DNA from 4 places in the Pseudoalteromonas sp. CR1 genome. Region 2 is predicted to be linked to each of the others. Evidence: predicted binding sites of a transcription regulator. Region 2 holds the regulator's gene; each other region holds the start of a gene.
The links. The regulator sigma-54, encoded in region 2, starts transcription at its own class of promoters, with help from an activator protein. The targets are predictions, from matches to a motif close to GTTGGCACGNNNNTNGNNT.

Region 1 (3,181 bases), on a different contig from region 2:
CGCTGGTGGCTAAAGCTATTTACGCTAATAATAAACAAACACCACTGAGCCTAATTAACTTTCAAATAATTAAATTTGACGAAAAATACGGCGTGTATCAGCTTAAACTGCACGAAAGCGAACAGCAGCTATTTGCATTACCCAGCGCTGTGGAGCAAGGAAGTAAACTGATATTAGAGTGTGAGCAAATATCTGTCAGTGCCGATAGGCCAGTAAATGTAAATAACAGTAATGTTTTAGTGGGGGTGCTTGTTAATGCAGACCTTATTAACGGCTCATGGCAGCTTGCGTTAAATATTGATGGGCAAACCTTGTATTGTTTGCACTCTAAAAGGCTATGTGAGCAAAGTAGCTACAAATTAGGCGATACACTTTACGCCGCTATTCATAACCTAGAGTAAAATAATCAAAACCCGAGTTATTGACTACACGTGGGGCACTGGCTATTTTTAGGGATTTTAAAGCGGTTAAACTCCATGCTGAGCCCATCCACCAGCAATAAGTGTTCACTCAAGCCGCTTGGTAAACCCGCAAGTATTTTTAGTGCCTCTGTGGCTTGAATACTGCCAATTAATCCTACAATGGGTGATAGCACGCCCGACTCTGAGCAGCTTTGTGTTTGATCAGACATAAACTGCGATAAGCACGCGTAGCAGTGGCTATTTTGCTGCATTGTAAAACAGGCAACTTGGCCTTCCATTCTAATTGCAGAGCCTGAAACGAGCGGTGTTTTTGTTTTATAACAGGCGCTATTGAGTAAATTACGTGTAGGCAAGTTATCAGAGCAATCAATTACTATATCAATATTATTTAATAGCTCGTCAAGCGTTGACTGCTCATCTAAAAATACATCAATTGTATGTATATCTATTTCATCATTTAGACTCGCTAACTGTGCTTTAGCAGCATGCGTTTTTAAGCGACCTACGTCTGTTTGTTTATAAAGCACCTGCCTTTGTAAGTTAGTCGCATCAACCACATCGTTATCTATAAGCGTTAAGGTTCCTACTCCTGATGCTGCTAAGTACTGTGCAACCGGGCAGCCTAAACCACCTAAGCCTACTATGAGCGCATGAGACTGCCATATTTTTTCTTGCCCCTCTATATCTAATTTAGGCAGCATTATATGACGCGAGTAGCGCAGTTGTTGTTGGTAAGTCAGGGCTGGTTTAGTCATTAGCGGCTTCTCATTATTTTTATACACAATAGCAATTTTTAGAATATGTGGGCAAGAACGGGGTTAAAAGTAATTGCACTGTTAGTGCTCACATTGATTACCTTAACAGTGCAAATGAAAATTATAACGAATTAGGAAAAACATAAGTCAATGATTTTTAATAAAATAAATTATTGGCTCACTAATTGCTCAGTATGGTTAACGTGAAATTAACAAATGTAGCAGTGTAATTAATAATAAAGTAGTAACTGCTATAAATAACTACAAACGTAACTAAGGAAAAATAACATGCAACCGAGTACTGGGTTTAATCTCATATCGTTTAGCGGAAAAATGAAAATACTGCATTTAAGCTGGATGGTGTTTTTTATCTCATTTTTTGTCTGGTTTAACCATGCGCCATTATTAGGCGCTATAGCGGGTTCGCTAGGCATTACTATGGCACAAGTAAAAACTCTGCTTATTTTAAATGTAGCACTAACCATTCCTGCGCGTGTTGTGGTGGGTATGCTTACCGATAAATTTGGGCCGCGTATTGTTTATGCGGCTTTACTCATTACGTGTAGTATTCCGTGTTTTATGTTTGCATTGGCCACTACGTTTGAGCAAGCCGCTATCGCGCGTTTTGCACTTGGCTTTATTGGTGCGGGTTTTGTTGTTGGTATTCGCATGGTGAGCGAGTGGTTCCCGGCAAATGAGTTGGGTACAGCCGAAGGTATTTACGGTGGCTGGGGTAACTTTGGTTCGGCGGCGGCTGCTATGTTGTTACCAGTACTCGCGCTTATGTTTGGCGGTGATGATGGTTGGCGCTACGCGATTGGCTTGACGGGTGTGTTAAGTGTAATTTTTGGTGTTATATGGTACGTAAACGTAACTGACACGCCAAAAGGTGGCACGTACTTTAAGCCTAAAAAAGTAGGAGCTATGGAAGTAACGAGTAAAGGCGACTTTGTACTACTTCTTATAATGAAGCTACCTATGTACGGTGCTTTAGCACTACTTACTTGGAAATTATCGCCTACTGGCGCAAACTTACTTTCAGAAAACTTTGTTATTGGTACATATGTATTTTTGGTGCTGCTTTATCTTTACGAAGTGTATAAAACGTATGACATAAACGGCCATATTTTTAAGCAACCTGTTCCAGAATCACATCGTTACGAATTTAAACAAGTGGCAGTTTTAAATATTCTTTATTTTACAACATTTGGCTCAGAGCTTGCCGTTGTATCTATGTTGCCATTATTTTTTAGTGAGGTGTTTGGCCTTGATATGGTGTACGCAGGTTTACTTGCATCAGCCTATGCATTTATGAATTTAGCCTCTCGCCCTGGTGGTGGTTGGATCTCAGATAGAATGGGTCGTCGTAAAACGCTTATTGTACTTACCACAGGCTTAGCTGTAGGTTATTTTGTTATGGGCTTAGTTGACGCTAGCTGGCCGCTTTGGCTTGCAGTTGCAGCTGCCATGGCGTGTTCGTTTTTTGTGCAAGCAGGGGAAGGCGCTGTATTTGCGGCTGTGCCGCTTATCAAACGCCGTTTAACGGGTCAAATTGCAGGTATGACGGGTGCGTACGGTAATGTAGGGGCTGTTGTATATTTAACGGCGCTCTCGTTAGTTGATTACCAAACCTTCTTTATGATTATCGCTGCAAGCGCATTGTTAGGTTTAGGTGCTTTGTTGTTTATGAAAGAACCAGATGGCCACATCACAGAAGTAAACGAAGATGGCACCGTTGAACTTATTTCTGTGACTTAAGGCATATTTATGTTTGATGAAACCCAAAAAGCCAGCGCACTTACAAACGAACTTAACGTTGAGTTTGGTGGGCACAGTAGCAAAGGTATAAAAACCGAAAACCAAGATGCGTTTGCTGCTCTTAATACTCAAGCGCAAGAAAAAGAGTCAAAAGGGGTTATTGCCTGCTTGGCCGATGGGTGTTCATCAGCAAAAAATGCTAAACAGGCGTCACAGTTATCGGTAACGCACTTTATAAATGAGTAT
Region 2 (3,181 bases):
AATGCAAAAAGCATTACCTACGATATTGAGCAACAACTCATTAGCGCCGAAAAAGATGAAAGCTCAACTGACCGCGTGCACACCATTTTAGTACCTGTGGAGCCAAAAAAAAGCGATAAAGGTCAGCCATGAGTACATTAAAAGCAGAGCTATTAGCCAAAAGCTACAAAGGCCGAGAAGTCGTTAAAAATGTAGGCTTAGAAGTTAAAGCCGGTAGCATAGTGGGTTTACTTGGTCCAAACGGTGCGGGTAAAACCACCACGTTTTATATGATTGTAGGCTTAGTCCCTAGCGATAAAGGTAAAATATCTATCGACGAGAACGATATTACTCTTTTACCTATGCACAGTCGTGCTAGATTAGGCATTGGCTACTTGCCGCAAGAGTCGTCTATATTCAGAAAGTTAACCGTATATCAAAACTTAATGGCTATTTTAGAAACTCGAAAGGAGCTCACTAAGCAAGCCAGAGAAGATACACTTAATAATCTATTGGATGAATTTAGCATTCAACACATTCGCGACAGTAAAGGTATGGCACTATCGGGCGGAGAGCGTCGCCGAGTAGAGATTGCACGTGCTTTAGCTGCAGATCCAAAGTTTATTTTATTAGACGAACCGTTTGCCGGCGTTGACCCTATTTCAGTGTTGGATATTAAAAAAATTATTGAACACCTTAAAAACCGTGGTATTGGTGTATTAATAACAGACCATAATGTAAGAGAAACCCTTGATGTTTGCGAAAAAGCCTACATTGTTTCTCATGGGGAACTGATTGCTTCTGGTGCCCCTGAACACGTATTAAACGATAAAACTGTACGCGATGTATATTTAGGCGAGCAATTTAGGCTGTAACATTTACGCCTTATTTGTATGCATCTGCTAGTATTAATTATAACAACTTAAAAGGATTGTTAGAGATACATGAGGCAATCACTACAGCTGCGCATGGGCCAGCAACTTACAATGACACCTCAGTTGCAACAAGCTATTCGCTTGCTGCAATTAAGCACATTGGATCTTCAGCAAGAAATACAAGAAGCGCTCGACAGCAACCCATTACTTGAGGTTGAGGAGCAAGACTATGCCGATGACCTAGCAGGCAAAAATGAGCAAAAAGCAGATAATGATGAAGTGACAGTAAGTGCATCTGCCGATGAAGCCCCCAGTGAGTATGAACAAGACAGTGGTGAAGCCCTTGCAAAAGATACCGTCAGTGACGACATGGCAATGGACGTTAGCTGGGATGAGTACATGAGTGCCGCCCCAGCATCGTCTTCAGGCCCCATGCCTGAAGATGAGTCTATTTATCAAGGTGCATCGACTGAAACGCTTCACGAATACTTAATGTGGCAATTACAACTAACGCCATTTAGCCCTACGGATGAAGCGATTGCTATTGCAATAGTTGAAGCCGTGGACGACTCAGGCATATTAACCCTCAGCTGTGAAGAAATTTTAGAGAGCTTTAATCAAGATAACGACGATGACGTTGAGGTTGAACTTGATGAAATAGAAGCAGTTTTAAAGCGTATTCAATTATTTGACCCTGTTGGTATTGCAGCACGAAGCTTACAAGAATGTTTATGTATTCAGTTAAATCAATTTGATAAAGGCACCCCTTTTATTGACGAAACAAAAATGATTTTAACCGAGCACATAGATTTGTTAGCTGCTCGCGACTATCGTACATTAATGAAAAAAACGAAGCTCAAAGAAGATGAGCTTAAAGAAGTAATGACACTTATTCATACGCTTAACCCAAAGCCTGCAGACACAATAGTGCGAGAAGAGTCTGAATATGTAATACCAGATGTGTCAGTTAAGAAAATTAAAGGCCGCTGGGTGGTTGAACTAAACCCAGACAGCATGCCAAAAATTCGTGTAAACAGCCAATATGCTGCAATGTCGCGTACAGTTAAGTCGAGCGGTGATAGCCAGTTTATTCGCTCACATTTACAAGAAGCTAAATGGTTTATTAAAAGTTTAGAAAGCAGAAACGACACGCTTTTAAAAGTAACTAACTGTATCGTAAAGCAACAACAAGGTTTTTTTGAACACGGTCCAGAAGCCATGAAACCTATGGTTTTAAATGATGTAGCCGAAATGGTAGAAATGCACGAATCGACAATTTCGCGCGTAACGACTCAAAAGTACATGCACACACCGCGTGGAATATTTGAGCTTAAATACTTTTTCTCAAGCCATGTAAGCACCGAAAATGGTGGAGAATGTTCATCCACAGCGATACGAGCACTTATCAAAAAACTAATCGCAGCAGAAAACTCAGCAAAACCATTGAGTGATAGCAAAATTGCGGATATATTGGCTGAGCAAGGAATTAAAGTAGCAAGACGTACAATCGCAAAATACCGCGAATCTCTTGCTATTCCACCGTCAAATCAGCGAAAGAGTCTGATCTAAGACGCTAAACAAAGAGGGTAATGCTTATGCAACTAAATTTAACTGGTCGTCATGTAGAACTAACTGATTCATTAAGAGACTATATAAATACCAAATTTGCGAAGCTAGAAAGGCACTCTGATCATATTAATAATGTTCATGTCATTCTTGATATAGAAAAATTAAATCAAAAAGCAGAAGCAACTATTCATGTAAGTGGCGCTGAATTATTCGCATCCACTGAACATCAAGATATGTATGCAGCGATTGATTCATTGATTGATAAGCTTGACCGTCAAGTAATTAAACACAAAGAGAAGCTTGCTCGACACTAATATGATGAAACTAAGTTCACTTATATGCCAGGACTGCAGCAAAGCTGCGGTCCTTTTTAATAGTAAAAAAAGAATTTTAGAGTTTATTAGCGAGCTTGCTCACGATAAATTACCGTATTTGTCTCAACAAGATATTTTGGGCGCTTTATTAACTCGCGAAAAGCTAGGTAGCACAGGAATAGGAAGAGGCATAGCTATTCCACATGGTCGAATGAGCGGCGCACAAGAACCTTTAGCATTAGTATTAGTAAGTGAAACACCGATTAACTTTGATGCTATAGACAATCGACCAGTTGATATTTTTGTTGCACTCATCGTACCTGATGGTGATAACCAGCAACACTTAAAGACGCTAGCGACGATAGCTGATAAACTAAAAAACAAAGAATTTTGCAAACAGCTACGCTGTGCTAAATCGGACGCCGAGCTGTATCAAATTATTGT
Region 3 (3,181 bases), on a different contig from region 2:
TATTTATAGGGTTCATCACTTGGCTCCGGGTTTAGGTTTGTTGAAAACATGCGCATTTTGCATGCGAAACGTACAGAAATAAAACGATAAAAATTACATGTGAGACATTAGTTATATTTATCTGAATTGACGTTTGTTAACTAAATGTTTAATTGTGCTTTTTCTATTTTTTGATTTTTATATTGTTTATATTTTATTTAAGTTATTGCTAAATAAAGGTTATTTTTTATTTCGCTTTTTATTTATGCATATTCCATTATTTTTATTGGGTAATTATTCAGATTATTTTATTTTGGTTTTTACTTGTAATGTTTATAGCATTTTTCATGGCGCTTGATAGGAGTGTTCAGTGCAATAAAAAATCGTTATTAATTTAATATTTAAAATATTAATTGACCTAATAATATGATTTTTCAATGTTGGGGCTTTTAGTAAATAAAAAGCGCCTACTTTAAGGTAGGCGCTTTAGTGTTAGTTACGTTTAAACGTGTCTAACTGGGGATGGAGCCGCTCAGCTTTTTGCTAAGGGCATTAATTTAAGAGCTAATCGTTTACTGAATACTTTAGCCTTGCGCAGCGACTCTAAATTGGGTGGTTAAAGCGCTAGTGTTATCAAAAACAGAGTAAGGCGTATGAGCTAAATTTAAGTCTATAAAAACGTTAAAAGTGAGAAAGCTAACGTAATGACGCTGTTTTTATACTTATTATTTAAATAGGTAAAAGGGTGAACGAAGTCTGTATCTGTATAAAGCCACAAAGCTGTTTACTAAGGCAAGTGCTAACCAGACCAATGCCCCGTAATCTGAGCCGAACAACATAAACGAGGGAAAAGAGAGAAAGCAGATACAAAAAAGCAGCATTCAATAAAATAAAATGCTGCTGAAGGGATGTTAAATAGGGTGAATAAAGTGCGGGTTATTTAACGTGTTTAAAGGTAAATAATTGATAACCTTCTAGCTCAGGAACTAACGTTACTAGCTGCTCTTCTTGTTTTGCAATTTCAGCAAAATTACCGCACAGTGAATTAGCGCGTTGCTCTAAATTGTTTGCGTGTAACTCTACTTTTTCTTCAATTTGTGCGCCCATGTTTTCCATGCGCTCTTCAAATGCATCCATATCACCACCCGAACCTAATAATTCAGATCCAAGCGCGACCAATATACTGCCCATAGATTGCATTACTGCTGATTCAACGGCAGTTTCTATTTGTTTTTCAAACTGGTGTTCAAAGTTTTCACCAAATTGGTTAAAACTTTGCTGGCCCATAACAAAGGTGCCTTCTTGATAAAACGTGTTTTCTACTTCCAAGCGTATATCGTCCATTAACGACGACATATCGTCTAAGCCGTTAATGTTAAACGCATTGCCTACTTCTTCTAAAGCGACACCGGCAATTTTTACACCGTCTAATGCAATATTAGCGACTTCCGGTAACTGTGTGCGTAAGCTATCAGAGTATTGAGTAAGTGCTTGGCGCTGTGAGTTATTAAGTGCAACAAACTCACCATTTACCATTAAATCGCCGTTATTGTTAAATTGCATAGCTTGATTTTGTGCTGTAAAAATTTCTAGTTCGTTTGGCTTAATGCGAACATCATTTTTAAACTCCACATCGCATTGATCGTTGCTAAATGAAATTGTTGAATCGCTGTCGTTGTGTGCCATAGCAACAGGTGTACAGATTAATGCGCTAACTAATAGTAATTTTTTCATTTGATGACTCTATTTTTTGTTGATAACAAATAACTAATAACAAGTTTGGTGCCACTATTTTTTTATTAACAAAAGCAATAGTTTATATTTTTTGTTGGGGTTGATGGTCTGTTTTGTTTTTATTATTAGGCTATATTTTGGCGAATTTAACCAACGAATATAAATTTATAAAAAAAATTTATCGATACGATAAAAAACTCTCACTTTCCACAATTGCAATTTAGCGCTATTTATTCACATTAATGACATGAAGGCTATTTACTATAACTTTGTGGCTTTACTTTGATGCTAATTTGCACAGCATATTGGTGTTAAATTTTTTAATTTACCAATTACATTAATTAAAGCGTAATTGGTCTCAAACACTTTATGGAGTGGGTTGTGGGTAAGACATTTAGTTACGATGCGCTAGATGATGATTTTGTTGAAGACGAATACGAAATGGTCGGTCGAAATCAACACGATAAAAACAAGCAAAAGGTTAAGAAAAAGTTGGAAGACTACCTTGAGCAAAAACGTTTGCGTAAAAATCTAGGCGAAGATGACTTAAGCGATTACATCGATTAAATTGCACTAGTATAAATACACTACCAATAAATAACCACCGGTTAAGTGCACAGGCATGTGCGCTTAATAGGTTGTTACATTGGCAATAAAGAGGCTATTTGCCTCTTTATTACTTTTTACTGCGCGCTTTTAGCCTTAGTTAATGCTTTTTGTATCGTTAGCTCTAACTTTTCTGGCTTGGTAAAAGGGGCATAGCGTTTAATTGGCGTGCCATCGGCTGCAATTAAAAATTTGGTGAAATTCCATTTTATTTTTCGAGTTAAAAACCCCGGTAATGCTGATTTCAAAAATCGAAATACAGGGTGTGCATTTTTACCATTCACATCAACTTTGTCTGCTATTAAAAAGCTGACCCCGTAATTTACTAAGCACCCTTGCTCTATTTGCGAGGCATCACCAGGCTCTTGTTGGCCAAATTGATTGCACGGAAAACCTATAATCACTAACCCTTGACTGGCGTATTTCTCATGAAGCGCTTGTAAAGATGCGTATTGGTAGGTAAACCCGCATTTACTTGCTGTATTAACAATGAGGACAACTTTTCCCTCAAAGTCATCAAAGTTTATAGGTTGTCCTTGTAGGCTTGTTGCGCTTAATTGATGAAACTTTTGCATAGTGGCTTCTTGTTTTTTTTGTTGGAGCATATTTTAACGCGGTAAGAGGGTTACATAAAGTATAAAATTTAATCGTGCCGTGAGGTATAAAAACCCGTGTTCTAAGTAAAAAGTGAGTAATGTTTCCGCGCCCTTCTCACACCCTTGGATTACATCTATGTAGGCAAAAAAAAGTTAACAGCCTAGGCTACTAAACATTCAATGTTAAGAGGTCAATAAACCTTAATTTAATATTAGAAACAAGCCCATACCAGCAAGTGTTGTGTAGTAAATATTATGCGTTTTAT
Region 4 (3,181 bases), on a different contig from region 2:
ACCTTCATTGCGCAATGGTCGTGTTCAACCTTAAATTGTTTAAATGCAAAACCAGACATTTTTTCACCTTTTCATTCACCAAGCGCAGCATAGCGCGTATAATCAAGGTAATTGTCCACTATTTTAGACACTCTATGCAATTTTCTGAATTTGATCTTGATACCAAATTACTCGACGCCATTAATAAAATGGGTTACGAAACGCCGACCAGTATCCAACAGCAAGCTATTCCTGAAGCCCTTCAGGGACGTGATATTTTAGCGTCTGCGCCAACTGGCACAGGTAAAACAGCGGCATTTTTAATTCCTGCTATTCAATACTTATTGGATTTTCCGCGCCGTGAACCTGGTTTTGCCCGCGTATTAATAATGACCCCAACACGTGAGCTGGCTTATCAAATTCATGAGCAATGTGAGTTACTAGCAAAACGTACGCACCTGAAAATAGGTGTAGTAACCGGCGGTATTAACTACGGAACGCATAAAGAAATTTTTGAAAAAAATAACGACGTGTTAATTGCCACTCCAGGGCGATTAATGGAATACCTTGAAACTGAAAACTTTCATGCTGAACACGTCGAAATGCTTATTATTGATGAAGCCGACCGCATGCTAGACATGGGTTTCAAAAAAGAAATGAGCCGTATTTGTGACGAAGCTAAAAACCGCCGTCAGTGCTTTTTGTTCTCTGCCACCCTTGAGGGCGACAGCGTAGAGCGATTTGCAGAAACAACGCTAAACGACCCTGCTCTACTTGAAGCTGAATCGTCACGCAAAGAAAAAGCTAAAATTCACCAGTGGGTTCACCTTGCTGATGATTACCACCATAAACTAGAACTTTTAGTCAATACCCTTAACGGCCCAGACGTTAGTAAAGCTATTGTGTTTGTTAAAACCCGTGAGCGTTTAGAAACACTCATTGGTGAATTAACTAATAACGGCGTAAAAGCCGCCTGGCTGCGTGGTGAAATGCCCCAAGACAAGCGCATGAAAGCAATGGAAAACTTTCATAGCGGCCGCACTAAAATATTGATTGCAACAGATGTAGCCGCCCGAGGTATTGACGTATCTGACATTAGCCATGTTATTAACTTTGACATGCCACGAACAGCTGACGTATATGTACACCGAATTGGCCGTACGGGTCGTGCAGGTAAAAAAGGTATCGCTATATCATTAGTGGAAGCGCACGATATTGGTATTTTGTACAAAGTAGAACGCTACATTGAACAAAAGCTTAAACGTCGTGTAATTAAAGGCATAGAGCCGCAGCATAAAGAAGCTAAGCCACCCGCTAAAAAGCGTAAAGATCCGGTAAAAATGAAAGCGAAGAAAAAAGCGAAAGTTAAAAAGAAAAAATAACTTAGCATTTTTTACCAAAGCCGGAGCATGCCGGCTTTTTAATACGCGTTACAAATGTAACCAGAGCATGTAACACCTACCCATTTAAATGTAATTATTGCCCACCTGAATTCCCACTTAATGAAATAACCTTATATTTCAATAAATTAACAATGGCACTGAACTTGTATTATTAGAGACAGAATAGCCAGAATACTTAATGGTTTGGCTAAATTTTTAATTGATATAAAAGGATTGAGTTATGAACCGCTTAAAGTTAACTATTGCTTTAGTTTCGTTTTGTTGTTTATTTTTGTTAGCATGTGCTACCAAAGTGAGTGCAGCAACGCACCTAGCCGTAGTGAGCAGCGTAGCAACTCAACCTAACCTACAACAAACCATTACCAGCACACTTCGTACTAACCCTAACTTTGCATTAAGCAATATTCGCGTTCAGGTTAAAGATGGCGAGGTAGTATTACATGGTCAAGCGCAAACAGGTTTTGAACGTGCGCTTGCACAAAAATTTTTAGAAAATATGGATGGGGTTAAAATCATTCGTAACAAAATTAGTGTTATTTAAATCACACTTTTATTAACTCAATTGATCCTAGGCGCAGCGCGCAACTCCAACACATGCTGCGCCTTTTTTGTGCCTGTAGTTACTTACAACTCACATTAACTACAAAAATAAACTTGCTTTAATTACCTCTTATTTACCGCCAAAGACCAATTGTAAATTGCATACCTTACAACCTGATATTTGCCTAAACAATTTACCCTTTAAATAATAAATTTATATTAAGGCTAGGCCTGTTTAACTGCCATTATTAAAGCGTGTTCTATCTAGGCGTAACATAACTAAGGTGCGCGATTTGTGACCCAGTAAGCTCGGTCCCTACTTCTGCATTATTTTAATGACTACGCCTATGTACGTATAACTTAAAGTCGTATACAGCTCATATGCCCTACTTGCTCTTTATGACCTATTCTTTAAGCAACAAGGAGAAGCAACCTAAGGGGGGACCTCAAAGGTTACTGCATGTTTTATATTTATGCTGCGTTATCGTCGGTTTCGGGAAGTAACTACACAATAGCCTTAGCCTTATCGATATATTACATAGCCCGCTTCCAATTTCATCTCAAAAGGTAAGTAGACATAAATTTATAATTAGTTAACGTTGTTCTCACCTTCTCAAACATTTAAGTAGCCATAAAAAAATGCAGCTTTATAAAGCTGCATTTAGTTGTTGTGACTCGTAAGTCATTTTTTCTTTAGCTAACGGCGCACATATAAATGTAAAAGTGCGCTAAGAGTGAGTAAATAATTCCCAATGGTATTAATGGCTCATTTATTCGTTTTGGCTTGAATCTGCTCCACTAGCGTTGCCTTTATTTGATGATTGCTGGCTTATTTTATCGCTGATCATGGCATCGAGTTTTTCACCGCCTTTAATACCAAAATCGAGCGTACGAATAGGAAATGGAATACTAATATCAGCTTCATCCAACGCTTGTTTAACGGCGACTACACCTTTATGGCGCACTGTCATAAAGTCTGGTTCACCTGGGTATTTAATCCAAAACCACACCAATAAATTAATGCTACTGTCACCAAAGCCTTCGGCATAAACATCGGTTTCGTTTTTACGAATAACAAAGTCCAAATCGTTAATCTTATCTACAATAACTTCTTTCGCTTTTTCTATGTCGTCACCATACGAAATGCCTACCGGTACTTCGATGCGTCTAACCCCGAGTGTGGTGTAGTTTTTTAACACATTTCTAAACAACACCTTGTTAGGCACTAAGATTAACTGCCCGTAAAAGCTTTCTATTAG

Region 1: the regulator sigma-54 is predicted to act here: its motif matches at 1,350-1,368, upstream of KZZ04_RS10770 (NarK family nitrate/nitrite MFS transporter).
Region 3: the regulator sigma-54 is predicted to act here: its motif matches at 1,751-1,769, upstream of KZZ04_RS15965 (YggN family protein).
Region 4: the regulator sigma-54 is predicted to act here: its motif matches at 1,513-1,531, upstream of KZZ04_RS07325 (BON domain-containing protein).

The regions. Positions count from the first base shown of each region.
Region 1 is NZ_JAHXRM010000010.1:129,313-132,493, forward strand. Features, by position in the region: gene KZZ04_RS10760 (ATP-binding cassette domain-containing protein) at 1-401, shown strand, start outside; gene KZZ04_RS10765 (molybdopterin-synthase adenylyltransferase MoeB) at 419-1,177, opposite strand; gene KZZ04_RS10770 (NarK family nitrate/nitrite MFS transporter) at 1,466-2,935, shown strand; gene KZZ04_RS10775 (bifunctional protein-serine/threonine kinase/phosphatase) at 2,945-3,181, shown strand, end outside.
Region 2 is NZ_JAHXRM010000001.1:16,335-19,515, reverse strand. Features, by position in the region: gene lptA (lipopolysaccharide transport periplasmic protein LptA) at 1-132, shown strand, start outside; gene lptB (LPS export ABC transporter ATP-binding protein) at 129-854, shown strand; gene KZZ04_RS00110 (RNA polymerase factor sigma-54) at 924-2,423, shown strand; gene hpf (ribosome hibernation promoting factor) at 2,450-2,737, shown strand; gene ptsN (PTS IIA-like nitrogen regulatory protein PtsN) at 2,742-3,181, shown strand, end outside.
Region 3 is NZ_JAHXRM010000020.1:47,612-50,792, reverse strand. Features, by position in the region: gene KZZ04_RS15970 (hypothetical protein) at 1-16, opposite strand, end outside; gene KZZ04_RS15965 (YggN family protein) at 916-1,713, opposite strand; gene KZZ04_RS15960 (PA3496 family putative envelope integrity protein) at 2,095-2,280, shown strand; gene KZZ04_RS15955 (glutathione peroxidase) at 2,397-2,894, opposite strand; gene KZZ04_RS15950 (AzlD domain-containing protein) at 3,117-3,181, opposite strand, start outside.
Region 4 is NZ_JAHXRM010000006.1:53,655-56,835, forward strand. Features, by position in the region: gene KZZ04_RS07315 (tRNA1(Val) (adenine(37)-N6)-methyltransferase) at 1-59, opposite strand, end outside; gene srmB (ATP-dependent RNA helicase SrmB) at 135-1,361, shown strand; gene KZZ04_RS07325 (BON domain-containing protein) at 1,603-1,923, shown strand; gene KZZ04_RS07330 (mechanosensitive ion channel family protein) at 2,693-3,181, opposite strand, start outside.